DNA from 3 places in the Propionimicrobium sp. PCR01-08-3 genome. Region 2 is predicted to be linked to each of the others. Evidence: predicted binding sites of a transcription regulator. Region 2 holds the regulator's gene; each other region holds the start of a gene.

Region 1 (7,081 bases), 1.3 Mb from region 2:
GGCGACCTCGTCCGATGAGGTCGGCTATCTCGATGGCGGCAACGCCACCTTCGGACGCACCTACGCCGCCGAACCCGACGTCTTGATCGAACAACTGAAGGCGGATCCTGCCATCGCGGCGGCAGACACCTTGATGCTGACCATCCCGAACACGCTCGGCGTCGAGGCGAACCTGGCCGTCTTGCGTAACTTTGCCGAACAGGTTGCGCCGGCGCTGGGCTGGGTTCCTTCGACCGAGGGGCCCGTCGAGGGGTACGCGATCGGCTAGAAGGTTTGCAGCCGGACGATGCCGTGCTCGCCGTCGACGGTGATGATGTCACCGTCGTGAATCCGGTGGGTCGCCGAACCCGTGCCCAGCACCGCGGGGATGCCGTACTCGCGCGCCACGATCGAACTGTGCGACAACGGTCCGCCGACATCGGTCACCACGGCTGCCGCCATCGCGAAGAACGGGGTGTAGGCGGGCGTCGTGATGGGAGCGACCAGCACATCACCCGGGCGCATCTTCGTGAAGTCCTCAGGGCCGAGCAGCAGCCGCGCCGGACCGGTGGCCTGGCCGGAGCTCGCCCCGAGACCCTTCAACGTCGGTCCGGTCTGCTCGGTCTCGTTGCTCGGCATGAATCGCTTGAACAGCCGGTAATAGAAGCCCGATTGCGGTAGCCAGCCCGGCGGCGGGGCGAGACGCTGGCCGCGCCAGGTCTGCTTGCGTTGTTCGACTTCTCTCGCCAGTGGTGCCCCGGTTTGCCACTTTGAATCGGGAGTCTGTTCCGTGGCCGAGCACGCCCTCTCATCTTGACGAGTCGTTTCGTCGCCACGAGGTTTGCGGGACTTGGCAGCCGACGCCTCGGCCTGCGTGTCCTCGCCGCCGTCAGGCTGTCCATCATCCGGTTTTCCGGTGGCCGGTGACGTTTCGGCAGGCCGTGTGGATTGCGCCAGATCAAGCGCATCCGCGGCGTGCTCGGCCTCGTCCAGCCTCAGCCAGAAGACATCGTCCGCGTCGTCGATCACGAAGGCCGCGGCAAGCCTGCTGCCTAGTTCGCGCAGCAGCCGGCGAGCGGTCGGCCAGCCAAGGCCGATGTCGGCGAGCGCATCCTCGCGCAGCGGGCCCAGCCGGTGCGCCTTCTCGAGCCATTTATGCAGCATCTTGCGCCGCACCGGCCCGACGTTGCGGTCGAGCCAGGCCTCGGCCCGGTGTCGCTCAGATGCCAGATGCTCCAATCGGGCATCGGGGTTGGTCGCATGCCCGGAAACCGCGTTCTTGAGGGCGGCCATCACCGGTGCAGGGTCATCGGCGGCGACCGGCTGCATGACATCGAGGTTGTAGGTCAGGTGACCGAAATTGGCCAGGTGCTCGTCCAATCGGCGCTTGAACTCGTCGGCGTGCTCGGGTGGCACTGGCCTGTCCGCAAGCACCGCCTCGGCAACTCCGGGAGTCTTGCGGCACCAGGTCGCCAATTGATACAGCGAGCGTTCGGCGCGGATCGGCGTCGACTCGTACCCCAATAAGAAGGTCAGCGCCGGCGGCTTGTCGACGTTCGGACGACCCAGCACCAGCGCGTTGTACAACCGGGTGAACACGATCTCGGGCAGCGCCGCCTGCGGAATAACGGCCTGCACATAGGTGTAATACTCGGCGCCAGCGGCAGTGATCTCCGATGCGCCACGGAGCAATTCGGCGCCCTCAAGAGTGCCCGGATCGCGTTCGGACCATTCGTCCACCACATGCCGGTATCCGGGTAGGCCGCGATCACGCCACAGGGTGACGCCGTTCAGGTTCGTGGCGCCGAATACCGTTCTCATGCCCCCGGGTGCCATCCGCATCATTCGGCCCATTCCGGCCGTGCTGTAAAAGTAGTAGCCATAGCCGTTGACGGTGGGGAAGTCGAAGTCGTCGGCATGCAGAGCATCGGAGCCGAAGTAGCGGTCCAGTACGTTCTTCAGAGAATGGGTGACCGCAGGCCGGGCGAGGTCCGCGAACAGCGGGGAGAGCGGATCAGGCAGCTGCTCGGTGATGGAGGCACGCATATACATGCCATCGCTGCGCTCTGTCGGCCAGCTGGTGGGGATCGGCCCGGTCGGCTCGGGCAGCGCGGTGATAGGACGGCTCTGGGTGAGCCAGAAGGTGCCATCGGCGAGCGCCCATTCGATGTCTTGAGGTGCTCCGAACAGTTCTTCGACCCTATGTCCGAGGTCGACCAGGGCGAGCGCCTGCTCATCGTTCAGCACGGACGCACGCCGACGGTGCTCGGGCAAGGGTTCCGCATGCGTGCCGCCATCGTCTCGAATGGTGTGTTTTTCCTTGTCTGCGATGGTTCGGTGAAGGACGCGATGGTCGGCGACGACCAGTTCGTCCGGGGTGACCTCTCCGGAGACCACGGCTTCACCGAGCCCCCAGGCGGCATTGATGACGGTCTCGGTGCGGCGTCCATTGGCCGGGTTGGCGGTGAACATGACCCCGGCGGCGTCGGCGTCCACCAGACGCTGCACCACCACGGCGAGGCTCACGTCCGCATCGTCGATGCCGGCCTTGTCGCGGTAGGCGATGGCCCGGTCGGTCCACAGGGAGGCCCAGCACCGGCGGACGGCGTCCACCACCTGGTCGCGTCCGCTGATGCCGAGGTAGGTGTCCTGCTGGCCTGCGAAGGAGGCGTCGGCCAGGTCTTCCGCGGTGGCTGACGAGCGGACTGCTACCACGACGTTGTCGTCCTCTTCGTCGCCGAGCCCTGCATAAGCCTCGGCGATAGCCGAGGCGAGCTCGGCCGGTATCGTCCGTTCGAACAGGGCACGGGCCTCGGCACCCTTGATGCCCGGACGCAGCTCGTCGGCGATGCGGGTGCGGCGGACGAAGGTGTTGTAGGCGGTAGTGGTGACCACGAATCCGTCGGGAACCGGGAATCCGGCACGGACGAGTTCGCCCAGATTGGCGCCCTTGCCGCCGGCGATGGCGATGTCGTGACGCGTGACGTCATGTAGCGGTGTGACCCAAGTCATCTTGAGCTCCTTTTGACGTGCCGAGTTTACCTTCGTCAGTGCGCATAGGCGCTCGACGATCGGACTGTTCCGCAGGATCGCTGTGCCCCTGGCCTCGACCCAGGTAACCTCGACTTCAGGTGTCGACCGCATGGGAGAGGAAAAACAGATGAGCGAGACCCCGGCTTCCCCGCAGGGCCAGGCAACACCCGACCAGGCAGCGGCAACCCAGCCGCTCGCTCCGCCGCCTACCGCCAATGCGTTGACGCTCGAGGCTCCGGCACCGATGCCGGTCGTCGCAGAGACTCAGGCCCCGCAGATGGCTCCGCCGGTCACCGAGGAGCAGCGTCCGGCCTTGGACGCCAAGGTCAATCAGTTCATGACCGCCATCATGGCTGAGCAGGCAAGTTCTCCCGAGTTCAGCGCACAGGCCGACGCGGTGCGGTCGATGGGCGATGGCGATATCCGCCGGGCCGCCGAGATGAGTAACCGGCTGCTCGACACCCCGATCAACGAGATGAACAAGGGTGGGCTGAGCGACGTCTCCAAGGTGTCGGCAACCCTGGTCGAGCTGCGCAAGACTGTCGAAGGCCTTGATCCCTCCGAGGTCAGCAAGCCGAAGAAGTTCCTCGGGGTGATTCCCTTCGGCGACAAGATTCAGGACTATTTCCGTAAGTACCAGTCGAGCCAGCAGCATCTGAACGCGATTCTGCACGCGCTGCGTTCCGGCCAGGATGAGCTGACCAAAGACAATGTCAGCCTCAATATGGAAAAGCAGCAGCTGTGGGACACCATGAACCGGCTCAACCAGTACATCTATCTGGCTGAGCAACTCGACACCCAACTGGCCGCACAGATCGCCGAATTGCAGGTCACCGACCCGGCAAAGGCGGATGCCCTCAACAAGGACGTGCTGTTCTACGTCCGGCAGAAGCATCAGGATCTGCTCACCCAGCTGGCGGTCTCCATTCAGGGCTACCTGGCGATCGACGTCATCATCAAGAACAACACCGAACTGATCAAGGGCGTCGACCGGGCGTCCACCACGACGGTTTCGGCGCTGCGCACCGCGGTCATCACCGCGCAAGCACTCGGCAACCAGAAGCTGGTGCTCGATCAGATCAGCGCATTGAACACCACCACCTCGGGGCTGATCGAGCGCACCAGCGAAATGCTGAAATCCAATTCGGTGACCATTCAGCAGCAGGCCGCCAGCTCGACGATTTCGATCGAATCGCTGCAGAAGGCGTTCGCGAATATCTACGAGACGATGGATTCGATCGACAGTTTCAAGATCGAGGCGCTCAACAACATGAGCCAGACGATCGGGACGCTGGAGACCGAGGTCGCCAAGTCGCGCGCCTATCTCGACAGGGCCCGTGAATCGGACGACCGGCAGGCGATCACCAACTCGCTCACGGTGCCCGACTACAACATCGGTTAGGAATAGTTGATGGGAATCTTTGGCTGGCTGAAGGGCGACCAGAAACCTGCCGACCCCGAAACCTTGGCGTCGCCGGCTCCGACTGCCGAAGACATCGAGAAGGCCTTGGCCAAGGCCGAGCGCATGGTGCTGGATGGGCACGCGCCGACTCCGGTGCTCGCCCGGGTGCTGCGCATCATCACCGTGGTGCGCGCGATTCTGCCAAGGCTCAGCAATCTCGGACTCGATTCTCAGGACGCGTACACGGTCGTCGCGACCGCCACCGATTATCTGCCCGAGTCGGTGGCCGGGTACCTCGGCCTGCCGCGCGACTGGGCGGACACTCGTCCGGTCGCCAATGGCAAGTCGTCGCTCCTGCTGCTGGTCGATCAGCTCGACCTGCTCAGCCTGACCATCTCACGGATGTATGACGCCACCAACCGGCAGGACGCGGCCGCCCTGGTCGCTCAGGGGGCCTTCCTCGATTCGAAGTTCGGCGGCCAGATGAAGCCCGCCCGGATGGATCAGCCAGCTCAGGCGTCCAAGAACCTGCTCGATCTGTAGGTGCGGCAGCCAAGATTGGCCTGGGCGGTCATTCGCTCGCAGAGACCTATGCAGTGCTGACACGGCTGCCCGGAGATGCTCGGTTGAGTTCCGCTGACGCGGTGCGAGCTTGCGCGATATGGAGTATCTGGCGGAGCAACTTATGACGGCTTGGTGGGTTTGACCGCTCGCGCACATGGTGCGGTTCTCGTTACCCGCGATGCGCGTGCCCGGCCCACGTATGAGGCACTCGGCGTGCAGGTCGAGGTGCTTGCCAGCGCTTGAGGGAACTGAGTCCCTCATCAATTGCGCAATTGCGCGTCGCTGTTTGATTCTGCTCTTGAAAACTCGAGATCATATTCGAAATTATCCGCTCAAGACACTGTTATTCACACCTATGTTCGGGTAGACTCTTGCTATGGAGACCACTACCGTAGCCTCGGCCACCGACGTGACTGTTCATGTCGACGTTGAGCCGATCTGCGGTGCGGGTGCTTTGGTGCGGCCGGCCGGTGAGGCCGAGGCCGTGGCAGCCCTGGATTACGCGCACCAGCAGAAACGAGCGTTCGAGGTCGCCGAACTCATCGCGATCCTTCACACTGCTGACTTGTGGAAGATCGATTCGGGGGCTGTGTTCGAGGGCATGGAACGGCTGATCGAGCCCGGCCATGACGGCACTCCGAAAGTCGGAGACTTCCTCGCTTTGGAGATCGGGCCCTTGCTGGAGATGACCGCCCCGGCTGCCTTGTCCCAGATCGGTTTCGCTCTCGATTTGCGGCATCGGCATCCACAGATGTTTAAGAAAGTGATTGCCGGCCGGGTGCAGGTGTGGCGGGCCAAGAAAGTGTGCGAACGCTGCGCCGCCTTGTCGTTGGAGGACTGTCTTCAAGTGGACGAGAAGATGGCCGATGTTCTCGAATATCAGACGATGTCGCGGGCCATGAGACTGCTCGAAGAACAGATCATCGCCGCCGATGTCGAGGCTGCACGGCGACGGGCCGAAGCCAAACGGCTGCAGCGCTTCATCAAGATCAGCCCCATCGATGACGGCCACGTCTCCATCTACGGCATCGTCAATCCAGAGGACGGGTTGATGTTCGATTTCGTCCTTCGCAAGATCGCCAACACCCTGCCCGCGAAGCCTGATCCTGAAATCGGACGAGATGTCGACATGCGCCGAGCCACCGCACTGGGCATCCTCTGTCGCCATTTCCAAGACCAACCCTGCCAGCAACCCCGGTTGCCCGGTACCACTATCGCGGCTCATGACCACGAGCCGGAGCAGGAACCACCACCCGAGTGGGAGCCTCCGCAATCCGACAAACTATCCGGCTGCGCAGGGTCCCCTGATTCCCGTTCGGACACGCCTGTGGCTCCTGAAGGGGCCGGCGGTATCCCGGTCCCTGGCGGGCGGCCCGACCAGACACCATGTGATTCTTCCCAAGCACCGGTGGGCATGAATCGATCTGCACAACAGAGCGCAGAGGCCAACGAGCCTGATCGCAGGGTTCCTACCTGGCGACGACGATTGGAATCAATCTTCCGGGACGACCATGCCCAAAGTGGGAACGAGGAAGGCACGGGTCTGCCCAGGTCAGCCGGAAAAGCGAAACTCAACCATAGGGACCTTGCGCTTCTTGATGAGCTGAGCAACTTGCAACCACCCGCCCAAGAACCACCCGACTGGGAGCCACCCGGGCCACAGTTCCTTTCCACACCGGCCGCAGCGACCGGCGACCGCGTCCACGGGCGGGGCCCAGACTCGCGCGAGCTATCAGAGGCGGCAACCGGCCAGGAACCAGAGCAGCGCCGACACGGTTCCTCACTGCCTGCATGCCCACGCCCGCCCGAAGGCACCGCCATGCCCACGCATACCCTTGTCGTGCACGTCAACGCCACCGATCTGACTCCCGGTGTCGCCCTCGTCGACAGCTGGGGACCTCTGCTCGCAGAGCAGCTGCCAGAGTTCTTGAAGGGCTCGAAAGTGATCGTCCGGCCCGTCATCGATCCGGAGCAGATTCAGCCATCCGATGCCTACCAGGTACCCGGCCGGATGCGGTTCGCCATTGAGCAACGCAATGCGGTCGACGTGTATCCGTACGGCATCCTGCCTGCCGGCCGATGCGACCTGGACCACACAATCGC
Region 2 (12,319 bases):
GCAAATGGCGACGCAAACGGCCAGGCCACCCCGCAAACTCCGGCCGACCCACAACAACCTCAAGGCGAGCAGCCCGTCTATGGCGCTCCTGCCTACGAGCCCCCCGCTGCCGAGCAGCCGTCAGGCGAATCCTCGACTCCCGGCGGTGAAAACACGACCTCCGCCTCGTCTGCCCCTGAAGATCAGCCGGGCTACGGGCAGCAGCCCTATCAGACCGGCGGCGGTTACGGGCAGCCGGCGTCCGATTCGTCCTCGGACGCGCCGTCGTCCTACGGGCCATCAAGCGACAACTCATCCGCCCCGGCCTACAGGCAGCAGGACAATTCCGGCTTCGGTCAATCGCCCTACGGCCAGCCATCCGGGCCTGCCGAGCAGAATCAGTCCTCGTTCTACGGACAATCCGGCGACTCAGGATATGGACAGCAATCCTCCTATGGTCAGTCCGACTCGAGTTACGGCCAGTCCGGATCGGGATACGGGCAGTCGGGTTCACATTACGGTCAGTCTGACGCGGACGGCCAGGGACAGCCCTCGAACTATGGACAGTCGTCGAACTACGGCGAGCCTGCGGGCTACGGGCAGTCCAGCGAATCATCGGCTCAGCCACCGTACGGTGATCCGAACTCGTCAGGCTCGGGCAATTCTGCCGGCGACTACGGTCAGCAGTCGTTCTATGGCCAAGATTCATCCTCCGGTCAGCAACCCGGATACGGGCAGGACGCGAACTCCTCATCATCTGACCCCTACGGTCAGCAATCGAACTCCTCATCGTCTGACCCGTACGGCGGACAGGCCGGATATGGGCAGGACGCATCGTCATCGTCGAACCCGTACGGCCAGCAGCCCGGGTACGGACAATCTCAGCAGCCGTCGTCCGACCCCTATGGCCAGCAATCCGGATACGGGCAGTCCCAACAGCCGTCGTCCGACCCCTATGGAGGGGCCTCCGGCAACTATGGCCAGCCCACGGATTCCTATGCCCAGCCGAGCGATCCCTACGGCCAGCAAGGCGGCTATGGCCAGCCCACAGATCCGTACGCGCAGCAGGCCGGCGGCTACGGGCAGCCGACCTACGGCGGCAGTCTCTATGGGCCGGTAGGCGGCGCTGCGCCGCTGGCGTCGTGGGGCAAGCGAGCCCTTGGCGCGCTGATCGATTACGTGCTGCCCGGCATCGTCATCAGCATCATCGCCTCGTTCTTTACCGATTCCTACGGCGATATGTCGGCGGTCGGCACCATCATTTACTATGTGCTGGTCTTTGGCTGGCTCGGTTACAACATCGGCTATGTCGGCGGCAAGACGGGCGTCACCTGGGGACGCAAGATCGCCAAGACCCGGCTGGTCTCGGCCACCACGGGCCAGCCGATCGGTCCCGGCATGTCGCTGCTACGCTTCCTCGCGCACTTCGTCGACTCCCTCATCTGCTACGTCGGTTGGCTCTTCCCGCTGTGGGACGCCAAGCGTCAGACTCTCGCCGACAAGATGATCAGCACCGTCGTCGTCGACGAATCGATGACCGCACCGCAGCCGGGCCACTACGGTCAGCCCCAGCAGCCGTACGGTTACTGATCCGGTCACAGGTCCAGGACCTACACGCCGCATAGACCAATCGGAGGGGTGGATTCAGCTGAATCCACCCCTCCGATTATTCGTGTCACCTGACCACGCGCCATCCATCGGTTCCCGCGCCGCACATCGAACCCGACAAGGGTCAAAGCCCCGGCGGGCGAATTCTCCTCCCGCATCGGCCGAGAACCCACTTACGACCCATTCGCCGATTGGCCGTCAGGCTCGGCCGCCGGAATTCGCCTTCGCCATGCTCGACCCACCTCGTCGAACACAAACTGCACGATGACGTAAAACCCTCGGCCCTCAGACCAGGCCCAAGGCCAGGTACTGGGAAACAATCATCCACGCACCGAGCACGACCGCCAAGGCAAACCCGATCATCACCGCTGCCAGGCCACGATCGCTTAGAGTCAGACCGGCTCGCCCGGACGCCGGCTGTCGCTGCTCGGCTTCGCGCACGAGCGTGCGGGAAACCGGCGTAATCGAATACGGGGCACCGGCCAAAGGCCGGGCCGGCTGCCTCGGGCCAGACTCACGGGACGGCACATAGCGCATCTGTGCGCATGGACGGTCGCCATCGGCCACCAGCTTCAGGCGCCTCGGTCGGGTTGGTGAACCCGCGGCAAAACCGGCGCTGGCTTGACCATCTATCAGAACGCTCATCTTTCACTCTCCATTCGTCCGGCCATCCGCCGTAACCAATAGGATCGAATGCTTGTTCGACTCCGAGCCTAACAGCCCGGCTCTCATCGTTCAAGAGTTCGAATGACGATCTATTCGTCGCCTCAGTTGTCGCGAGCGAACAGCGACCCAGCAACCGCATCCACCCCGCGAAACCTCTTGGCGACTATCCAAACAGGACGCTCTGACATTTTCCGACACGCTCGAACAAATGTTTGAATCCGGCTCATTGATGTCTTAACGTTGTCTCATGATCACAGTGAGGCGTACACCCGCCGTCCCTCGCCGTGCCGGCCGGCCGTCGAAGGCCGACATCGCCCGCGACCTGGGAATCGACGATGTCAACAATCTGCGAGACCGTTCCGAAGACAGTCTGGGGCTGACTCCCAGACAGCGTCACATCTTGGCATTCATTCAGGAGACCGTGGAGGCCCGCAGCTATCCGCCGAGCATTCGCGAGATCGGGGAGGCAGTCGGGCTGACCAGCTCCTCCAGCGTTTCCCACCAGCTGAAGGTGCTCGAATCAAAGGGCTACCTCAAGCGCGACCCCAATCGTCCGCGCGCTCTCGAAGTGACCGCCCCGGCCACCGAAGACCCCGACGAGAACGAGACCCTGGAGGTCACCGAGCACTCCACCACGGCGGTTGCGGTGCCGCTGGTCGGCGCCATCGCGGCCGGAGCGCCGATCCTCGCCGAGGAGCACGTCGAAGATGTGTTGCCGCTGCCCCGCGATCTGGTCGGACAAGGCACGCTCTTCTCTTTGAGGGTGCGTGGTGATTCGATGATCAACGCGGCGATCTGTGACGGCGACCTTGTGATCGTCCGCCAGCAGCCGACGGCAGACAATGGCGACATCGTCGCCGCGCTGCTCGACGGCGAAGCCACGGTGAAGACCTTCCGGCGCACCCCGAAGCAGATCTGGCTGATGCCGCATAATCCGGCCTACGATCCGATCGACGGCAATAATGCCACCGTGCTGGGCAAGGTCGTGGCGGTGTTGCGGCGGATCTGAGCCTCGCAGCCGTACCTGTCGGGTTCACAGGTTGCCGGCCCATACCAGGACCGGCGCCCGAGAGCCTATTCGAAAATTCGTGTTGTCGGCCGGGCGGGTGAGCCCGGCGGCTATCGACGCCAACGGCAGTGGTCTGTCGAGCAGAGGTATCAGCGGTTCAATCGCTGTAATGCCTGCACCGCCACCTCGGAATCGGTGGTCGTCCAAAACGGCGGCAGCGATGCCTTCAAGAAACTGCCATAGCGTGCCTTGGCGAGCCTGGGATCAAGCACAGCCACCACTCCCCTGTCAGTGGACGAGCGGATCAAGCGTCCGGCACCTTGAGCGAGCAATAGCGCCGCGTGGCTTGCCGCCACCTGCATGAAGCCGTTCCCGCCGGCCTTGGTCACCGCCTGCTGCCTGGCCTGCATCAACGGATCATCCGGACGCGGGAACGGGATCTTGTCGATCACCACCAGCCGGCAGGCATCTCCGGGCACATCGATGCCTTGCCACAACGACATGGTGCCCACCAGCACCGAATGCTCGTCGGTGATAAAGGTGCGGGTGAGTTCGCTGAGATTCGCCTGGCCCTGGCACATCACTTTCAACGCCGGAAGGGCGTCTCGCAGATGATCGGCGGCCGCTTCGGCGGAGCGTTGAGAGGCGAACAGGCCCAGAGTCCGCCCGTCCGCGGCCCAGATCAATTCGGCGAGCTCGGTCAGCGCGGCCGAGCCGATGCCATCGCGTCCGGGGTTCGGCAGACTCGAGGCGATATACAAGATCCCCTGCTTGCGGTATTCGAACGGAGAACCGACATCGATGGCCCGCCAATTGCCTGCATCGCCGGCCTCGTCGGTGAGTTCGATACGATCGGCGCGCCGTAATCCCACGCTGCCGGCCGTCGACTCGAACGCTCCTCCGAGGGTCAAGGTCGCCGACGTGAGCACGGTCGAATGGTCTTCCAGCACCTTCTCGCGCATCAGCCCGGCCACCGACAGCGGAGCCACGTTGAGCTGGCGTCCGAAACGTTCATGCGCACTCAGGTAGACCACGTCGTACTCGTCCAGCTTCGCGATGCGTTCGGCTATCTCGAAGACCTCTTTCATCGCGGACGCCGCCTGCTGCTGTTCGGGCTCTGCTGCATCGCCCGAAGTGGGCGCCAAGCCGGACACCGCCCGGCGGCTGACCTCTCGCACCACAGCGGACGCCTGGATGGCCGGCGAATCAGGGTCGGTGATGCGCCCGGGCTCGACCTCGGCCAAGGCCTGCGTAAAGGTGTCGGCGACCTCGAGCAGTTCGGTCGCCAAATCATCGTCCAGCCAGCTGCCGGCGCGTTTGGCGGTTCGCTCGATGAGCTGCCCCGACAGCTCGCTGCTCGCCGCACCGGTCACGCGGCTCACCAGCTCATGGGCCTCGTCAACGATCACCGGCCCGAACTCCGGAAGCGCCGTCCCACCATGCATCGCGTTGATCGCCAGCAACGCATGGTTGGTGATCACCAGGTCGGCCTGCCGCGCCCTCGCGCGGGACTCTTCGACGAAGCACTCGGCCCCATACGGGCACGCATTCGCACCCAAGCATTCGCGCACCGGCACCGAGACCTGAGCCCACGACCTGGGCGAATGGCTGGGCGCATCGTCGCGATCGGCGAGGCCGCCGGACTTCGCCTGGTCATCCGCCCATTCGCGCAGTGCCACCACCTCGGCGCCGAGTGCCGAGGTGGCATCGGTTCCGGCTTCGTTGATGGCGCCGACGAGTTCGGCACCGCCGAGCAGGGAATCCTGTTCCCCACCCAGCTGGTCGCGGATCTTCAACAGACAGACGTAATTCGAGCGTCCCTTGACGATCTGGGTGCGGGGCTCGCGTCCCAGTACGGACGCCACGGCGCGCGCCGCCACCGGGATGTCCTTGTGAGCCAGCTGAGCCTGCAACGCCAACGTCGCGGTAGCCACCAGCGCAGTCTTCTTGGACTGCACCGCCCAGATCATCGACGGAATGAGGTAGCTGAGCGACTTGCCGGTGCCGGTGCCTGCCTGCGCCAACAGGTGCACCTCGTCGCCCAACGCATGCGCGACCTGAGAGGTCATCTCCTGCTGGCCCTGCCTGGTGGCCCCACCGAGAGCATGAACGGCGGCTTCGAGCGCCGCCAGTGATTTCTCCTCCAGATCGTCACTCACCGGTGGGCTCGCCGGTTCGCTCAAACGGTTCCAGCTGGGCCGCCAGATCCGGATAGACACGGGCGGTCAGCAACGTGCCGCCGGCCTGGTGCTCGAGATGATCCAGCTCCGCCTCGCGGTGGACGCGATCGACCAGGTCTCCGCGATCCCAGGGCACCAGCGCGGTCACCTTGGTCTGCGGAATCGGCAACCGGTCCTCGACGGCCGTCCGCAGGGCGTCCACGCCCTCACCTGTCCTGGCGGACACGGCGACAGCCCCCGGATAGCGGTTTTTCAGTACTGCGACCGTGTCGGGGTCGGCCCGGTCGATCTTGTTGATGACCAGCAGCTCGGGACGCTCGGCAGCGCCTATCTCGCCCAGCACCTTGTGCACGGCGTCCACCTGGCCGACCGGGTCCGGATCCGATCCGTCCACGACATGTACCAGCAGGTCGGCGTCGACCGTCTCTTCGAGGGTCGAACGAAAGGCTTCCACCAGGTCGGTGGGCAGATGCCGGACGAAGCCGACGGTATCGGTCAGCGTAAAGACCCGGCCATCGGAGGTGGTGGTGCGCCGGGTCGTCGGATCCAACGTGGCGAACAAAGCATTTTCGACCAGCACGCCGGCGTTGGTCAGCCGGTTCAGCAGGGAGGATTTGCCCGCATTGGTGTAGCCGACGATCGCCACCGACGGCACGCGATGCCGCTGCCGGTCGGCCCTTTTGATCGCCCGGGTGCTCTCCATGTCCTTCAGGTTGTGCCGCAAAATTGAGATGCGGTGGCCGATCCGGCGCCGGTCGGTTTCGATCTTGGTCTCGCCAGGTCCGCGTCCACCGATTCCGGCACCGCCCGAGGCACGGCCGCCGACCTGCCTGCTCAAATTGCCGCCCCACCCGCGCAACCGTTGCTTGAGGTAGTTCAGCTGGGCCAGCTCCACTTGGGCTTTGCCCTCCACGCTCTTGGCGTGCTGAGCGAAGATGTCGAGGATCAGAGCGGTGCGGTCGACGACCTTCACTCCGATACGGTCCTCCAGGGTACGCAACTGAGCCGGGCTCAGTTCACCGTCGCAGATCACCGTATCCGCGCCGGTTGCCTGGACGGCTTCGCGGACTTCTTCGACTTTTCCGCGTCCGACATAGGTTGCGGGGTCGGGTCGCGGCCGCCGCTGCACCAGGCCGTCCAAGACCTCGGAACCGGCGGTCTCGGCCAGGGCCTTCAACTCGAACATCGCATTGTCGGCATCTTGCTGGGTGCCGCTCGTCCACACGCTGACCAGCACCACTCTCTCCAGGCGCAGCCTACGGTATTCGACCTCGCTGACGTCTTCGAGTTCGGTGGACAGCCCGGCTATGCGCCGCAACGAGTGTCGCTGGGCGCGATCAAGTTCCCCCTCGGAAATGTCGTCGTCCGAGTAGTCGTCATTGAGTTCCGGCTCGTCCCACTCGGTGAGTTGATCATCCAGCTTGTCGTCGAACATCATCGGTTCTTCAGTCATCGTTCAGCCAGTCTAGCCCGCGGCAGAAAGTCGGACGCTCGTGCGAACGACCTTGCCAGCCGTCCGTTTCGTGCCGTTGAGCGTCGACTGCGAGATGGGGGCATCGGCCCGGCAGCATCGAGGAAGGCCGGCCCTGGTTCCGGATGCGCAGTCTCACGTATCTCGGCAGTAAATTCGACATTCATGGCGGCGGTGTTGATCTGCGCTTCCCGCATCACAAGAACGAGTTGGCAATCCTCACCATGCCCCGCGTCCCGGAAACCCGGCCGGCATGGCGCTCAGAAATCGGGCAGAATGACCCGGCCCTGAGCGACGACGACCGCCGGCCCGCTGAGATAGGCCTGCTCCGGGCTGATCTCGGCACGCAGAGGCCCGCCCGGCACGGTGACCGTCACCACTCCGGCCGGCTTTCCCTGGTTGCGCAGATGGCTCACCGCCGAGGCAATCACGCCGGTGCCGCACGACTGGGTCTCGCCCACGCCGCGTTCAAATACTCTCATCGCGACCTGGTCATCGGCGGCGGGCACGATGAATTCGATGTTTACCCCGCTTGGGTAAACCGCCGGGTCGAACGTGGGTGCGGTCAGGAGATCCAGGGCGCCCAGCTCGGCCCGATCGTCCAGGTGTACGACGGCGTGCGGATTGCCGACCTGCACGATGTCGGCCCGGTAACGCCTGTCTGCCGACTCGATCCAGGTCTGCTCGGCAGAGATGGTGGCGGTCCCCATGCTGACCTTGATCCGCCTGTCCGGGTAGGGCCAAGCCTCCCTGAGGCCGGCTCTGGTCGCGATCCGAATGGCATCGGTACCCAGCAGGCCCTCATCGAGCAGATACCGGACGAATAGCCGTAGCCCGTTGCCGCACATTTCTGCGACCGAACCGTCGGCGTTGCGGTAATCCATGAACCACAAGCCGGGATCGCCCTGCCATTCGGGGATGTGCTCGGCGCGCACCGCACGTAGCACGCCGTCGGCTCCGATGCCGCCTCGGCGGTCGCACAACCAACGCACTGTCCGGTCGTCGACCGGCATCATGTTCTCGCGATCGACGAGAATCACGAAGTCATTGCGTGTTGCATGACCCTTGGCGAAACTCAACGTCTGCATTAACACAGTGTGTCACCGCCCGGCGGCAAAACCGAGTTCATCCACGATCGTCTCAGCGAGCCCTGACCCCAGGGCGTCAAGCCAGCTGATTCTTGGATCGCGGGTGAACCAGCCGAGTTGCTTGCGCGCAAATCTCTTGGTGCCGGCGATGGTCTGTTCGCGGGCCTGGTCCTCGGTGATCTCACCGTCGAGATAGTCCAGCACCTGCTGATACCCCAGTCCCCTGGACGCCGTGACCCCGCTGCGCAGCCCCTGGGCCACCAGTCGCCTCACCTCGTCGACCAGGCCGGCCGCCCACATCTGGTCGACCCTCGCGGCGATGCGCGCGTCCATCTCGGATCGTTCGATCCGGAGCCCGAACTGGCGCACATCATCCAGCGCGTAGCTCGGCTCGGGCAGACGCGGCCGGAAGTCTCCGGTGAGTTCGATTACCTCCAGGGCACGCACGATACGGCGTCCGTTGCCGGGCAGGATGCTGGCGGCGGCCTCGGGCTGGCGCTCGGCCAGGATCCGGTGCAGAGCAGGTGCGCCGATCCGGTCGAGTTCGGCCTGCCACTTGGCGCGGATGGCCGGGTCGGTGCCCGGGAAATCGAAGTTGTCGACGATCGCCCTGATGTACAGGCTGCTTCCGCCGACCAGAATCGGGACGATGTCGCGGGCCCGCAACTCGCTGATCGCCTGGCGCGCCATGAGTTGAAACTCGGCGACCGAGGCGCTCTTCGTCACATCCATGATGTCGACGAGATGATGGCGGACCCGTGCGAGCTCGTCCGGGGTCGGCTTGGCGGTGCCGATGTTCATGCCGCGGTAGACCAGCATCGAATCGGCGTTCACTATTTCCGCCGGTTGCCCACGCGCCGCCAACAGTTCGGCGAGCCTGATCGCCAGGGACGATTTGCCGCTCGCGGTTGGCCCGATCAGCACGACCAGGGGAAGCCCGGTCATCCCGTCATCACCGGATGCCCGCAACGGTCGGCAGCCCGAGCCCCACTCCGGCCGGACGCGGGGTCTGCGCCGCCTGCCAGGCATCTCCCCCACGGGTCCGGCGCAGGTTGCGGATCGGCGCGTCGGCGACCAGGTGATGGGGTGCTGCATGGGTGATCTCGACCTCGGCGATGTCGCCCGGACGAGGCCTGAACGCGGGATCGTCCGGCATCGCAACGTGCACGAGCCTATTGTCCCGGGACCGTCCGCTCACTCGAGAAGTGCGCTCATCCTTGCGTCCCTCACCTGCGGCGAAGAGCACCTCGGCGGTGCTGCCGACCAGAGCCTTGTTCTCCTCCCAGGAGATCTGCTCGATCTCGGCGACCAGCCGCTCGTAGCGTTCCTGCACCACGTCGGCCGGCACCTGATCGGGCATGGTGGCGGCCGGGGTGCCGGGGCGGATCGAGTACTGGAAGGTGAACGCGGCGCTGAACCGGGCACGCCGCACGACCTCAAGCGTCTGCTCGAAATCCTCCTCGGTTTCGCCCGGGAAGCCCACGATGATGTCGGTGGTGATGGCGGCGTGCGGCATCGCGGAGCGAACATCGTCCAAGATGCGCAAGAAGCGGTCTTTGCGGTAGCTGCGCCGCATGGCTTTGAGCACCCGGTCGGAGCCGGACTGCAAGGGCATGTGCAGGCTCGGCATCACATTGTGGGTGGTGGCCATCGCTTCGATGACATCATTGGTGAACGACGCCGGATGCGGGCTGGTGAATCGGACGCGCTCCAGACCGTCGACCTCGCCGACGGAGCGCAGCAGCTGGGCGAACGCCGACCGGTCGCCGAACTCCACCCCGTAGGTGTTCACGTTCTGGCCGAGCAGGGTGATCTCCTGCACGCCTTCGGATACCAGCATTTCGATTTCCCGCAGGATCTCCCCAGGCCTGCGATCGGTCTCCTTGCCGCGCAGGCTCGGCACGATGCAGAACGTGCAGGTGTTGTTGCAGCCCACACTGATCGACACCCAGGCCGCGTAAGCGGAGTCGCGATGGGTCGGCAGGTTCGACGGGAAGGTCTGCAACGCCTCCTTGATCTCGACCTGCGCCTCGTCGGTGATCCGGGCACGCTCCAGCAAGACCGGCAACGAGCCCAGGTTGTTCGTCCCGAAGACCACGTCGACCCATGGCGCCTTGGTGGTGATCAGATCGCGGTCTTTTTGGGCCATGCAGCCGCCGACCGCGATCTGCATCCCGGGACGACCCCGTTTGATCTTGGCCATATGACCGAGGTTGCCGTAGAGCCGGTTGTCGGCGTTCTCCCTGACCGCACACGTGTTGAAGACCACCACATCGGCATCGGCCAGCTCACCTGAAGGCTCCGGGGCCGCCACCAGACCGGCGTGTTCGAGCAGGCCGGCGATGCGTTCGGAGTCGTGGACGTTCATCTGGCACCCGTAGGTGATGACCTGGTAGGTGCGCGGTGAGGACGATGTGAGCTGCGTAGTCATGGCGCATCTACTGTAATCGCCAATTGGCGTTCTGCCGATTTCATGCTTCGGCTCCTGAATCTCTCCCGGGCCGGCACGCAGACTCGACCTTTACACCTTCAAGCTTTCCACCTTGCCTTGTCTCTCCCAGGCCAGCACGCGGACTCGGCACATCAACCGGGCTTCTCGCTCCACTAATCAGCAATGGACCGCGTGTTTGACTCGGATGGCCACCGACGACCAATTGGTCAACCGGTTGATCAATTCTCGCCAATCGCCTATCCTGATTCCGGAACCGGATCAATCATTGGTGGCTTCTTCCGGATCATGCGGGCAGCACAGTGAGGTGGAGCGTTGAAGATCGGAATCGGCAGTTATGCCCTGTTCTGGGAATGGAACGAACGTGCACCCGAACCATTGGACATTCCCCAGATGCTGGACCGGGCCGCGCAGCTGGGCTGCGAGGTGTTCCAGATCTGCGACGATCCCCGAGTGCCGTATCTGAGCGCTGCAGAGCTCACCGCGATCAAAACCCAGGCCTCCAGCCTCGGTCTTGATCTGGAGCTGGGCACGCGCGGGACGAATCCGGCGCATCTTCGCGAGTTTGTCGCCAAGGCGCGATTGCTGGGCGCACGCACGTTGCGTTCGATGGTGCAACGCGTCGAGGTCGATGAGCGCGGGCTGGATGGTGTCGCCGGTGATCTCTCGGCGCTGATACCCGATCTTGATGGCGCCGACATCACACTCGCATTGGAAACCTATGAACAGGTCAGCACCGGTGAGCTCGTCGGTATCGTGTCGTCGGTGGACTCCCCGAGGGTCGGTATCTGTCTCGACCCGGCGAACTGTGTGTCGGCGCTCGAGAACCCGGCGGACGTCATTGAGTCGACTGCTCCGTTCGTCACCAACCTGCATGTCAAGGATTTCGCGTTCACCCGCAACGAGGGCTGGGTTGGCTTTCTCTACGCGGGAGCACGAATGGGTGCCGGTTTGCTCGACCTCGACGCCGAGCTGTCCGCGGTCTACACGGATGGGCGAGATCCGTCGGCGATCGTCGAACACTGGGTGCCCTGGCACGACACGATCGAGCAGACCATCGCCATCGAACGCGATTGGACGAACGCCTCCCTGACCGCCTTGCGCAAATGGCGCGATGATCACACCTACAAGGAGAAATAATGAACAACAAGGAGCTCAATCCACTGTTCGGCAAAAAGGTCGAACTTGATCCCGGCCTCACGATTGCCGTGGTCGGCGCCGCAGGCAAGATGGGCACCCGCGTCTCGAACAACCTCAACCTGACCGACGCGACCATCTACTACTGCGAAGCATCCGAAAAGGGCCAAGAGGCCGTGCGCGCGCTCGGGCGTGAGGTCTCCGACATCAACGATGTCGCAGATCGGTGTGATGTTGTGATCCTTGCGGTTCCCGATATCGCGCTGGGCCCGGTATCAAAGCAGGTCGTTCCGCTGATGCGTGCCGGATCGATCATGCTGACTCTTGATCCTGCCGCCGCCTACGCCGGATTGCTGACCCGCCGCGACGACGTGGCGATGGCGTGCGCGCACCCATGTCACCCGTCGGTGTTCCTGGAACGCAGCGGTGACCAGTGGAACGACACCTTCGGCGGCATCTCTGCCCCCCAGGAAGTCGTGGCCGCCTTCGAAAACGGTGACGACAAGCAGCAGGCCGTCGCCGAGCAGGTCATCAAGGCGCAGTACGCTCCGGTCATCGACGTGCACTGGGTCACCGTCAAGCAACTCGCTCAACTCGAACCCACCCTGGTCGAGACCACCGGCTGCATGATCGGACAATTCCTCAAAGATTCGATGGACTATGCCGTCAACGAGATCGGCATCCCCGAGGACGCCGTCAAAGCGATCTTCTACGGCCACATCTACATCGCCC
Region 3 (12,319 bases), 940 kb from region 2:
CATCCTCGGTGGTAAGGGCGCCGGCGTCGCGGAAATGATGCGGCTTGGTGTTCCGGTCCCCGACGGGTTCACCGTCACGACGACCGCATGTGTCGAGACCATGCACAACGACGGCCACTGGCCCGATGGTCTGCGCGATCAGATCACCGAAGGTCTGCGCCGCTTCGAGGAACGCACCGGACGCACACTGGGCGGCAAGGACAAGCCGCTGCTGGTGTCGGTTCGCTCGGGTGCCGTCGTGTCGATGCCCGGCATGATGGACACCATCCTCAACCTCGGCATCAGCGACGACACCGTCGAGGCCGTCGCCGCCGAAGCCAACAATGAGCGTTTCGCCTGGGACTGCTACCGCCGCTTCATCCAGATGTACGGCGAGGTCGTCGAGGGCGTTTCCTCGCATCTCTATGAGGACGCGCTGACCGCCAAGAAGGCCGCCAAGGGCGTCGAACAGGACACCGACCTCACCTCCGACGATCTGAAGGAACTGGTCGCCGAGTTCAAACAGATCTCCAACGAGGCATTGGGCGGCGACTGGACCTCCGATCCGGTCGAGCAACTGCACCGTGCAGTGGACGCCGTGTTCCGCAGCTGGGGCAACCCGCGCGCCGAGGTCTACCGCAAGGCGAACAACATCTCGCGCGAGCTGGGTACCGCGGTCAACGTCATGCAGATGGTCTTCGGCAACCGTGGCGACACCTCGGCAACCGGCGTCTGCTTCACCCGCAACCCATCGACCGGCGAGCAGGGCGTCTACGGCGAGTTCCTGACCAACGCTCAGGGCGAGGATGTCGTCGCCGGTATCCGCACCCCGCGTCACCTCTCGGAAATGGAAGACGTTCTCCCCGAGGCCTACCATGAACTGCTCGACACGATGTCCCGGCTCGAGGGCCACTACAAGGACATGCAGGATCTCGAGTTCACCATCGAGAACGGCAAGCTGTTCATGCTGCAGACCCGCAACGGCAAGCGCACCGCTGCCGCCGCGCTGAAGATCGCGTCCGATCTGGTGGACGAAGGGGTCATCGACAAGAACGAGGCGTTGAGCCGTATCGAACCCGCACAGCTCGACCAGCTGCTGCACCCGGCCATCGACCCGTCGAACACCGCCAAGCCGATCACCAAGGGCCTCCCGGCATCTCCGGGTGCTGCCGTCGGTGGCCTGGTCTTCGACGCCGACACCGCCGCCGCGAAGGGCGAGAAGGGCGAGGCCGTCGTCCTGGTTCGTTTCGAGACCACTCCGGACGACATCCACGGCGTGCTGCAGGCCCAGGGCGTGCTGACCGCCCATGGCGGCATGACCAGCCACGCGGCGGTTGTGGCGCGTGGCTTCGGCAAGCCCTGTGTCGCCGGCGCCACCACCATCAAGATCGATCTCGAGAACAAGACGCTGACGATCGAGGGCCAGACCTTCAACGAGGGCGACGTGGTCACCCTGAACGGTTCGACCGGTGAGGTCTTCGGCGAAGCTCTCAAGCTCATCCCGCCGCAGATCAACGAGGACTTCCAGCGTGTGGTCACCTGGGCCGACGAGGTGCGGACGATGGGCGTGCGCGCCAACGCCGACAACTTCGAGGACGCCTCGAAGGCCCGCGAGCTGGGCGCCGAGGGCATCGGGCTGTGCCGCACCGAACACATGTTCATGGCCTCCGACCGGCTGCCGGCCGTGCGCGAGATGATCCTCGCCGAGACCCCCGAACAGCGGGCCACCGCGCTGGAGAAGATCCTGCCGATGCAGCAGGCCGACTTCGAGGGCATCTTCACCGCGATGAAGGGACTGCCGGTCACCGTCCGGCTGCTCGACCCGCCGCTGCACGAGTTCCTGCCGAACTACCTCGACCAGGCGCTCAAGGTGCAAGAGCTCGAGCTCACCGGCGGCAACGCGGACGAACTGGCGCGTGAGCGTCAGACTCTCGCCCAGGTCAAGAAGCTGCACGAGCAGAACCCGATGCTCGGCACCCGTGGCTGCCGGTTGGCGATGCTGTACCCGGAGATCCCCGAGATGCAGACTCGCGCCATCATCCGTGCGGCTCTTGCGGTGCTGGAGCGCGAGGGCGAGACCGTCGGTGTCGAGATCATGATCCCGCTGGTCGGGCTGGAGACCGAGATCGTCACCCAGCGCGACATTGTCGACCGCACCGTGAAGGCCGAGTTGGAGGCAGCCGGCAAGCAGCTCGACTACACCATCGGCACCATGATCGAGCTGCCGCGTGCCGCCCTGATCGCCGACAAGATCGCCGAGCATGCCGACTTCTTCAGCTTCGGCACCAACGACCTGACCCAGACCACCTTGGGCATCAGTCGTGACGACGCCGAGAACGGTTTCCTCGGTGCCTATGTTGCCGACGGAGTGCTGCCGCGCAACCCGTTCCAGACCATCGACGCCGACGGTGTCGGCCAGCTGGTGCGCATGGGTGTCGACAAGGGCCGCAGCCACAACCCGAAGCTGAAGTGCGGGGTGTGTGGCGAGCACGGTGGCGATCCGGATTCGATCGAGTTCCTGCAGACCGTCGGGCTGAACTACGTGTCCTGCTCGCCGTTCCGGGTGCCGATCGCCCGCTTCGCGGCCGCCAAGGCTGCCATGGACCAGAAGTGATGCGCTGATCACTGCTGTCGATTTAGCTTGTCTGAATAGGCGAAGAGGCCCCGGTCCCATCACGGTCCGGGGCCTCTTCCTTCACGTTCTTATTGGAGGTCACTGGATCGATGGCGGTGAGGTCGTTGAGGTAGGGGCCGCCAATCCCTACGGTCCCTGCTTGGGTTCTGCGGTCAGATCTATCTCTTCGATAGTTGGTTCTCGCTGCAACGTGCGGCACGGATGAGAATGGTCTTGTGTTCGTGTACTTGTCGGAGATGGCCGGGTTGGGTCTGGTCGGCTTCGATCCGCTGGGCGCGATCATCATGCTCAGCTTCATCGCCGGCGGAGCACGGTTTGTTCATACGGTCGTTTTCACCGTACTGAACTGGGTGCTGATCGTCGTGCTGGGTGTCACCGCGGGCACCGCCCTCGTGCCAGTCATCGCCGAGCTACCGCACTGGCTGCAACTGGTGCCCCGATGGGCCTGGATCGTGGCCGAGATCGTATGCGCGGTTGCATTGACGACATGGGCGGTTGTGCGGATGCGGACCGGGGCCTCCAGCCATCACAGTGTCGGCCAGCGTCTTCATCCCCGCGATGCCTGGGTGACGCGACCTCCGTCGCCGGGCTGTGGTGACCTTGGCGATTTGAAGCATGGGAGCCCTGGGCCATCGGCCGAGGCAGGTTCTGCAGTTGGACCAACAATCCGGACGCCGCATTGGTGGCTGCTGATCGTCATCTCCGCCGGAATCGCGGTAGCGGCGTTCGCCGACCCCGGCTATACAGGGGCCGTGCTGGCGGCAGGTTCCCGGCCGGTGTCGTGGCAGGTGATAGGACTGACTCTCTGGTATCTGATCGCCATGTCGCCGCTGGTGTTATTGTGCGTGGCGTCCGGTTGCGGGGCCACCAGCAAGGCGAGCGCCTTACTCACGAACTGGATATCGCAGTCTCGTCGTCCGCTCTGGGTCGCCGGCACGACGCTGATCGTCATCGTTGCCGCATTGCTGCTCGTTGATGCCGTATTGCTCGCGGCGTCCGGTCATTTCCTTCCCTAAAGATGCTGACAGGCATCACCATGGGCGAGCCGTCAGGCGAACTCCTGCGGCGTCCCATAGATGTCCGGACGAAGGCTCGCAGCCAGGTACTGGGTGGCGTCCGCGTAGTAGGGGCCGGGGTTGTACAGGAAGTACTGCTGAGGCAGATAGATGATCCGGCCTTCGCGAACGGCGTCCACGGCCTGCCAGGCCGCATTTGACGCGAACTGCTCGTCCATGTTGGTCTTTGCCTCGTCGTTGCTGTCGAACATGCTTGTCACCAGCACGTAGTCGGGCTGGGCGGCGACGATGGCCTCGACGTCGAGGGTGGTGGTCTCAGAACCCGGGTTGTCGGGCACCGAGCCCTCGGCGATGTTCTCGATACCCAGTTGGGTGAGCATCTGGCCGGCGATCGAATTATCGAGCTTGACGCTGAGCGCTTGCGAGCTCGCGAAAAGGATCACCGCGGAGGTGTCGTCGTCCGCGGGCCACTTGTCGACGACGGCCTGAGTGCCCGAGGTGATCTCGGTGATGCGTTCGGACGCCCGGTCGCTGGTGCCCGAGATAGCTCCGAAGATCTGATAGGCCGCAGCCAGATCGTCCAGGTTCTTGACCTCGGTGGTGAAGGTCGGGATGCCCATCTTCTGCAACTGGGCGGTGAGTTCGGTTTGGGCGCGGGCCTGAGTGATGACCAGGTCAGGGTTGAGACCGATGAGCGCTTCGGAGTCGATGCCGCGGGGCAGCCCGAGCTGCGGCAGCTGCTGCATCTCAGTTGCGCGGTCTTCGACCAGCCGGATGTTCTCTGTCAGATCGGACGCGGCGATCGCTGTGCCGCCGGCATCGTAGAAGATATTGAGCGGAGTCCCCGAAACGACCGCAATACGCTGCGGAGCTTCTTCGAAGGTCTCGCTGTGTCCGGTGAAATCCGTGACGGTCATCGGGAAGCCGGTTCCGGAAGTGCTGGCCACAGCCTGCGTATTTGATGAAGGAGTGGCCGAAGAAATGCCACCCGAGGGGCCGGGTGCCTCACTAGATGCACCACAGCCGGTAATCAATGTGAGTGCTGTCAAGACACCCATGACGCGAGTGACGACAGCAAGGGCCCTGTTCTTCAACGTAGCTCTTCCTAAGTCCGGGTTTGAACGGACGGGTTGAAAAGATTTCGTATCGCGAACGATACACGGCTGTCCGCCAGACGTGGCTTCCAGCCCGTGCCGGCGGAGTTGAAGCCCGATGGATCAGGGTCAGCGCTACAGGTTTCTGAGCGAAGGCACCTTCAGCCGGCAGGTCACCGCAGAGGTTGGTAACCGGAGGAGTCGCTACCCTGGGCGAGCGACCTGCCGGCCAAAGCTTTCATCCGGCCAGCTGCTCGGTTCGCGAGTACGTATGGTCGGTTTGCGGGCCGGACGCCGGGTGCAGCGCGCGAAGGCGGCGTCCGGACTGGGACATACCCACCCAACTCAGCGCGGAGACCGCCAAAGCCTGGGCGCTGCCGGTGATCGGCACGAGCCGGGGCACGCGAGCGCCGGTCAGCGCGTCGGCGTCGATCGTCTCCTGGCAGGCAATGACCGGGGTGGCCAGCCGGCCGTCGCGTCCGGGCCAGGCGGATACACCCCACGGAACGCTGTCGGCCAACGGGCCGTCCGCTGAGGTCGAGCTCAGCTTCTCGCGTGGAATCGTGCTGGTGACGGCACGCAACACCGGGACGCCGATCTGCGGGTACGGCAGGCTTGCCCAGTCATCATCGGTGGGATCGACCGTATCGTTGACGCTGATCATGGCATCGGCGACCGGCTGATCGTGATCGGAACAGAGCCGGTCGAAAGCCTGCTGAATGTTCTGCTGATCTCGGCCGCTTTGTGGCTCGCCGGGATAGAAGAACGGCAGCACATTGGCGCCCCGATACTCCAATTCGTGGACGAGCGAATCGATGTGGGCGGTGTTGTGGCTGAGCCAGTGGCTTCGAGGGTAGGCGACGGCCACGGTCGGACGCTCCGGAAGCAGGCGAGGGCGGTACCCGGCGAGTGAAGTGAAAGTCCCGGCGTCCGGATGGCTGAGAGCCCAGGCGGGCATGGGAAGCGGAAGGGGGACGGGCCAGCAGCCGTCGTTGGCGCGGTTGACGATGATGGCGAGCGCGGTGATGAGGTTCTCCAAACCTCCGGTGGCCAAGAGTTCTGCTAACCGGGCCCAACTGCCATCGGTCACGCCACTGGCGTAGGGGTTGCCGGCGGGCGGGACGCAGGCAGCGCCGGAAGCCGGTTGCAGGTGGACCCACGGCAGCGGCAGATGTTGTGCGCGGCGATCGTCCAGGGTCCGCTCGATGAGTTGCCATGCGTAGGCGTCCGCGGTCTCGCCATGCCAGATGATCGCGCTGGCGCGAGCAGCTGTCGAGGCGAACCAGGCCGCCTCGGCGGGATCGTTCAGCTGGTTTCCCGATCGGCCGACGACCGTATGGGACGCATGACTCAGGCGTCCGGCGGCTTCGGCGAGCAGCGCAAGATCATCTCCGGCAGCGGAGTAATAGCAGATAGTAGCCACGACTACGCAATCCCTTCCTTGGGAGCGGAGACAGCAGTCACTGCCCCGGTCCTGTCCAACGAGAACGGCGCGTACCTGCTGCAGTCGACCGGGCTCATCCTTGGGCCTGAAACCAGGCCTGAGGCATTACCGTTGCGGGCCAGCACCGGAGTCACACCGGATTTCGCTGATACCAACAGGTACGCACAGGCTTCCTTGCTGTGGCATGTGATACTTTATCACATTTGCCCGTCTCGGCTAGGCCTGCACCAGCCGGGCTCGCCGCTCGAAGCGACAGGCTTGACGATACTCTGCGCGGCCGCGTGGCATGGTGAACGGCTCGCCGGAGGACGATGCAGCCAGTTGCGCCTTCTGACGCCTTCGTTTTAAAGGCGTGGCTTTTGCACGGCGTGGTCAGCCGAGCGTGGCGTCCTCGATGCTCATGCCGTAGCGGGTCTGGAAGTAGTCCTGGATCGCTTGAACCTGGTCGCCGGTCTCGGTCTCGGCCTTCTCCCAGCGTCCATTGTCCTTGGTCGACTGGCTGAGGTCGTTGCCCTCGTCATCGAATACCGAAACCAAGGCATTGCTGGTCAGGTCGTAGGTGTAGTTGTAGGTCTTGCCCATCGCCGAGCTGACCAGATGGCGCAGGTAGGTGTTGTCGGCGTAGTTGAACTCGCCGTAGTTTTGGAAGGCCTCGCCGCTGGCCGGATCGATGAACTGGAAGGTGGCGGTCTTGGCCTGCTGATCGATGGTGATCTCGAAACCGGAATCCTCGACGGCGGTGGCGTCCTTATCGGTGTCGGTCAGCATGCCGTCCTGGCTGGTCAGGGTGTGCTCTGCCGCGGGAGCATTCGCGCTTGCGGAGGCAGCGGGTGCGCTGCTGGCCGGCGTCTCGGGAGTGCCGGCGGCGGTCTCCGTGCTATCGGACGAGCATCCGGCCATGCCCAGGCCGAGTACTGCCGCAGCGACAATGGCGATAGTGCGCTTCATTCTTCTTTTCTCCTTGTTGTTTGTGGAACATCGTGAATGACCGCAACCGACCCTTATCGGCTGATCTGCGACGCCGACCAATCGCGGCTTGGTTGTGAACAGGATCGGTTTTGAGAGGGCGTCTGTTGCCCCCTCTTTTTCTGCTGAACCCCGGCACTCGATGCACGTCTGTTCGAGGTACTGAACAGAGCATCTACTTTGCGTCCGTGGGATCAACCGGCTGCCCGTAGACATCCGGACGCAGACTGGCTGCGAAATACTCCAGGGCGTCCGCATAGTAAGGCCCGGCGTTGAACAAGAAGTACTGCTGCGGCAGGTAGATCACCTTGCCGTCGCGTACCGCATCGACTGCCTGCCAGGCCTGGTTGGAGGCGAACTGCTCGTCCAGTTTCTGTTTGGCCTCATCGTTGTTCTCGATCATGGAGGTCACCAGCACATAATCGGGCTGGGCCGCGACTATCGCTTCGATGTCGAGATTGGTGGTCTCCGAACCCGGATTATCCGGCGCCAGCTCAGAGGCGATATTCGTGACGCCGAGGGTGGTGGCCATTTCTCCGGCAATCGAATTGTCGAGTTTCACGGCCAGGGACTGGGCCGTGACATAGAGAATTGCCACCGATATGTCGTCGCCCGGCCACTTCGCTATGACCTCGTCGCGCTGGGACGAGATGTCGGATATTCGCTGATCGACGATATCTTGAGTGCCGTTGATGGCTCCGAAGAGCTGGTAGGTGGTGACGAGATCCTCGAAAGAGCGCACCTTGACCGACAGCGTCGTCATGTCGAGGCCCTGCATTGCCTTCAGCTGGGTGTCTTGGGAGCCCGCCATGGTGATGACCAGATCGGGGTTCTGCGCCGACAACTGCTCCATATTGATGGCGTACGAGCTGCCGACCTGGGGCAGCGCCTTCATCTCGTCTGCATGCTCGGTGACCAGCCGGAGGTTCTCGGTGATGTTCGGGCCGCAAACCGCGGTGCCGCCCGCGTCGTAGTAGATGTTCAACGGGGTGCCGGAGACGACGCACACCCGCTCGGGTTTCTGCTCCAGGGTGATGGTGTTGCCGACGAAATCGGTGATCGTCATCGGATAGCTGTCGCCCGAGATCCGGACACTGTTGGCATCAAAGGAGGCGTTCGCGGCCGACGAATCGGGCGCGCCCGCGTTGGTGGACGAATCCGTGGGACCTGATCCGCAAGCGGCCAGCCCGAAGGCGAGCAGAGCCGCGATTCCTGATTGGGCAAGGAGTTTTCCGAACCTGCGTTTCTGACTCAACACAATTCCTTCCGGAACGGAGCCAGACGGATCTGCTCCGTCCCTTATCCATCGAGGACGGTGCTTGAACCCACTGCAGTCGACCGGACTTGTCCTCTTTGAGAGAGGCTTTACCGTTGCGGGCCAGTGCCGGAATTCGTGGTCAAAGAATCTTTGGCCACACCGGACTTCGCTGATTCCAATGGGCAGTCGCGATCCTTATCGACCACGACATCGTCACGCTAACACCGCCGATGAACGACGATTCGGTAAGGGTTACCTCAGTCCTTCGACTTCGGGCCTGCCGTTGGTGTATCTGATTCCGATCGATGTGATGGTCGGGATTCCGCCGCGGCGATCGACGGCATTTTCGCCATATTTTCGATGGAGCCGGGTATTTGGATTCTGGTGGTGCCTGCGGCGGTGATGGCGTAGTGGTAGCCGAGTTTCGTGGTCCAGATGTAGAGGCCGGGGCTGGGCTGCTCTAACTGGCAGTCGCCGTGAGTTTTCGCCCGGTGGGCTTTGCGGGATAGCGGCCCGAGGTTGCCGGGATGGGTTTGGCCTTTGTCCCCGTTCACGAATGGAATGGTGTGATCCATGTCGCAGTGCTGGGCGGCGATCGTCCCGTAGGGGAATACGTCGACGGGGTTGCGTTGCTCGATGACGAACCGCATCCGATCGGGCGTCTGATAGGCGTCCGACGGCTGAATGGTGCCCGGATCAATGATGGGTCGGACGATGACTGTCGAGTCTTTCAAGAACTCGGGCAGTTGGCTGGTGAGCAGGGGTCCCCAACCGTCGACACGGGCGACCCCAAGCGGCGGCAGATGTGGGCCGTGGCCTGGATGATCATCTGACTCGCAATCGGTTGCACTGGGGTCAGCGTTGCGGCGGCCATGACCAGCCCTATTCCAGGGCCCCGACTGCTCCGGATCGCCCTCGCCCGTTCCGGAGGTGTGGCCCGGCACCAAGTCGTCGGCGTTGATATGCACGACCAGCGTGTGGACGGGCATGGTGGCGCCCTCGGCAGAGCGCGGGCATACCGGCAGATCCGCATTCCTGTCCAGACTGCCGTGACCGTCCGGCGGACAGGAGTCCTCGGCATCCTCGGGTGGTGGCTCATCAACGTCGAATACCCGAGGCTCATTCGTCCCGAATGATCGGCCCGGAAGTGAGAAGGAGCAGCTGCCGGATCCGCTAGAGGTCCGCGTTGATGGCGGTGTGTCGGCCGGTCTACGGGAATCGTGGCCGACTTGACTCCCGGTTTCCGCTGTCCCCACCATGCTGCGACCTGAGATCCCGGTGTCGGAGACTTCGTCGGCTTCGGTGCCGAAGATGGCATCCAACGTGTGGCGCCAGTCCGGAACCGGCCGCTGAATTTCGGCTGATCCACTGCCCGCTCGCGGGGCGTCTGATGCTGGAGCGAAGGAGGTGATGGGTTGCTGGGAGGTGAGGTCGGAGCGGCTTGACGATCCAGGTGCTGGCGACTCGTCCGCTGGTTGCGGGAAGAACGACTCGTCGCCAAGATCGATAGCCGGGTCGCCGCTGCCCGCCCGCGAGGATTCTTCCCAGAACCAGGAGTCTGCCAGGTGTTCAGCATTCGACGTCGCGGACCGCTGACTGACCGGCCTGGTGTCGGGCGGAGCTGACGTCGTGACGGGCAGGGCACCTTGTTGGCAGGGCTGGTTTTGGAAGTGCCGACAGAGGATACCCAGGGCTTTCGCGCGGCGGATATCAAGGTCGCGTCCGATCAACGGATCCGGGGAGGTGGGCAGGGTGCCTGCGATCTTTCTCAGGACGAAGTCGAACATCAACCCGTCTTCGGGATTCACCACACCGTAGATGGAGACGTGTCCGTCGTCGATCGGCGAGATGTGGATGAATCGGGACAACCGTTTCGCCTCGGCGCGTTTGCGGGCCAGCTCGTGGTCGGCGGCGATGACGTGTTCTTCCAGGTCTTTCATCGCTTTCGACAACGGCTGATAGGCGAGAATGTCGGCCATCTTCTCGTCCACCTCAAGGCACGCTTTCAGGGGGAGGCAGGCGCAGCGTTGGCAGACTTTCTTGGCCCGCCAGACCCGCACCTGGCCACAGATGACCTTCTGGAACATGCGGGGATGCCGATGCCGCAGGTCGAGAGCGAACCCGATCTGAGCGAGCGCCAGTGATGCGGGGATGCCGAGCAGGGGGCCGATCTCCAACGCCAAGAACTCACCGATTTTCGGGGTGCCGTCATGACCCGGGGTCATGAATCGTTCCATGCCTTCGAACACGGCCTCCTGATCGATCTGCCACAAATCGGCAGCATGCAGGATAGCGATCAGTTCGGCGACCTCAAATGCTTTGATCTGCTGATGCGCAAAATCCAAGGCAGCCACAGCATTCGCAGCGTCGGACGGCCTGACCAGCGCCTCGGTGCCACAAATCGGCTCTGCCACCTGACCATCGGTCGAGCCGGGAGCAGAGCCCGCGGCCGGCCGGGAAGGATGTGTTGGCCGAGAGGCTGGCATGTCCGCGGAATCGACCGGTACGCCAACCGCACTGAGCACCGAACCGGGAGCAGGGGTTGCCTTCTCTCCATCGTCCGCTTTGCGCGTCGTGTGGTCTTCCATAAAAGAACTCTACTCGAACATACCGACAAAAACAGACGAATCTACCACTAAATCGAAAAAAGATTCGAGAAATCTTCCAGGGTGACGCGTCCCCATTGCCGAGCTGACATCATGCTGCAACGGGCGCTGTGCGTACAAGGAGGCACACGAGTGAGTCGATGCTGCCGAACACGCCCGGACAGCGGTCCCAGTGCCGCTAGTGCATGTGGCGCATTAATCGGAGCACGCCTTATCTAGGGGACGCGACCGCCGTTACGTCCAAATGGTCGCGTGCGTACTACCCGACATGGCGCTACCCGATGAGACCTGCTGTGAACTCGCGGCCCAGGCGTCTGCGGCGAGCACGCTGTCAACCGAGAGTTCGCCGTAATCGGGGCCATCCGGGCACGGGCTCAGTCTAGAGCCGGGGGCTCAGGCGACGCGGTAGCGGTTCAGCACCTCGGGATCGACATCGACACCCAGACCCGGGCGATCGGGAACGGCGACTCGACCGTCATGCAGCGTGAAAGGCGTAGTTAGCAGGTCATCGCGCAACGGATTTCGGGTCCTGTCGAATTCGATCACCGGCTCGTTCTGCAGCGGCACCGGCACGTATCCAAACGGCGTCAGCGGCAGGGCGCTGCAGACCTGTAAGCCCGCAGCAAGAGCGATGCCCGACCCCCAGACATGCGGCACCACGCGCAGATTATGAGCGGACGCCAGCGCCTGAATCTTCATCGCCTCCGAGATACCGCCGCACACGCAGATGTCCGGCTGGACGATATCGACGCAGCCCCCGGCAATGAAATCACGGAACCCATAGCGGGTGTACTCGGCCTCGCCACCGGCGATCGGGACGCTCAGCGCGGTGCGCACCCGGGCATATCCTTCGCGGTCCTCGGGCGGTACCGGCTCTTCGAACATCTCGACGCCCGCGTCCTCAAGATGACGGCCCATCAGCACGGCAGTGCTCGAGTTATACGCATGGTTGGCGTCGGTCAGCAGGTGGAAGTCGTCGCCGAGGGCTTGCCGCACTCTGGCGATCCGGGCTGCGTCCTGGCGCACCGGCAGCAGGCCTATCTTGATCTTGAGCATCGCGAACCCGGTGGCGGCGTAACGTTCCATCTCGGATTGCAGCGCGCTAAGGTCGCGTGCCGGATCGAAGGTCGTCTCGCGGTAGTAGCCGCCGGTGCCATAAGCCTGGACGCTGTCGCGGAAGCGTCCGCCCATCAGCGTGGAGACCGGAACCCCGAGCGCCTTTCCGGCGAGATCCCACAGCGCGATGTCGATCGCGCTGATGGCCTCGATGTAAGCGCCCTTCTGACCGAAATCCCGGGTTTGGGTATAGAGCGTGTCCCAA

What was found. Region 2 encodes LexA, which represses DNA repair genes until DNA is damaged. Its sites were predicted from a motif close to TCGAACANNTGTTCGA; they were not measured.
Positions count from the first base shown of each region.
Region 1: the regulator LexA is predicted to act here: its motif matches at 5,326-5,341, upstream of QQ658_RS10715 (DUF222 domain-containing protein).
Region 3: the regulator LexA is predicted to act here: its motif matches at 11,033-11,048, upstream of QQ658_RS00255 (DUF222 domain-containing protein).

Region 1 is NZ_CP127390.1:2,329,808-2,336,888, reverse strand. Features, by position in the region: gene QQ658_RS10735 (LLM class flavin-dependent oxidoreductase) at 1-268, shown strand, start outside; gene QQ658_RS10730 (PEP/pyruvate-binding domain-containing protein) at 265-2,991, opposite strand; gene QQ658_RS10725 (toxic anion resistance protein) at 3,140-4,414, shown strand; gene QQ658_RS10720 (hypothetical protein) at 4,424-4,957, shown strand; gene QQ658_RS10715 (DUF222 domain-containing protein) at 5,355-7,081, shown strand, end outside.
Region 2 is NZ_CP127390.1:992,539-1,004,857, reverse strand. Features, by position in the region: gene QQ658_RS04685 (RDD family protein) at 1-1,569, shown strand, start outside; gene QQ658_RS04680 (hypothetical protein) at 1,873-2,232, opposite strand; gene lexA (transcriptional repressor LexA) at 2,501-3,262, shown strand; gene QQ658_RS04670 (ATP-dependent DNA helicase) at 3,412-5,331, opposite strand; gene hflX (GTPase HflX) at 5,414-6,877, opposite strand; partial or broken gene QQ658_RS15520 (cysteine--tRNA ligase) at 6,982-7,128, shown strand; gene dapF (diaminopimelate epimerase) at 7,174-8,001, opposite strand; gene miaA (tRNA (adenosine(37)-N6)-dimethylallyltransferase MiaA) at 8,014-8,946, opposite strand; gene miaB (tRNA (N6-isopentenyl adenosine(37)-C2)-methylthiotransferase MiaB) at 8,954-10,432, opposite strand; gene QQ658_RS04640 (sugar phosphate isomerase/epimerase family protein) at 10,766-11,590, shown strand; gene QQ658_RS04635 (phosphogluconate dehydrogenase C-terminal domain-containing protein) at 11,590-12,319, shown strand, end outside.
Region 3 is NZ_CP127390.1:49,720-62,038, forward strand. Features, by position in the region: gene ppdK (pyruvate, phosphate dikinase) at 1-2,593, shown strand, start outside; gene QQ658_RS00230 (hypothetical protein) at 2,830-3,630, shown strand; gene QQ658_RS00235 (ABC transporter substrate-binding protein) at 3,663-4,577, opposite strand; gene QQ658_RS00240 (cobaltochelatase subunit CobN) at 4,963-6,147, opposite strand; gene QQ658_RS00245 (hypothetical protein) at 6,541-7,116, opposite strand; gene QQ658_RS00250 (ABC transporter substrate-binding protein) at 7,310-8,389, opposite strand; gene QQ658_RS00255 (DUF222 domain-containing protein) at 8,650-10,980, opposite strand; gene QQ658_RS00260 (mandelate racemase/muconate lactonizing enzyme family protein) at 11,392-12,319, opposite strand, start outside.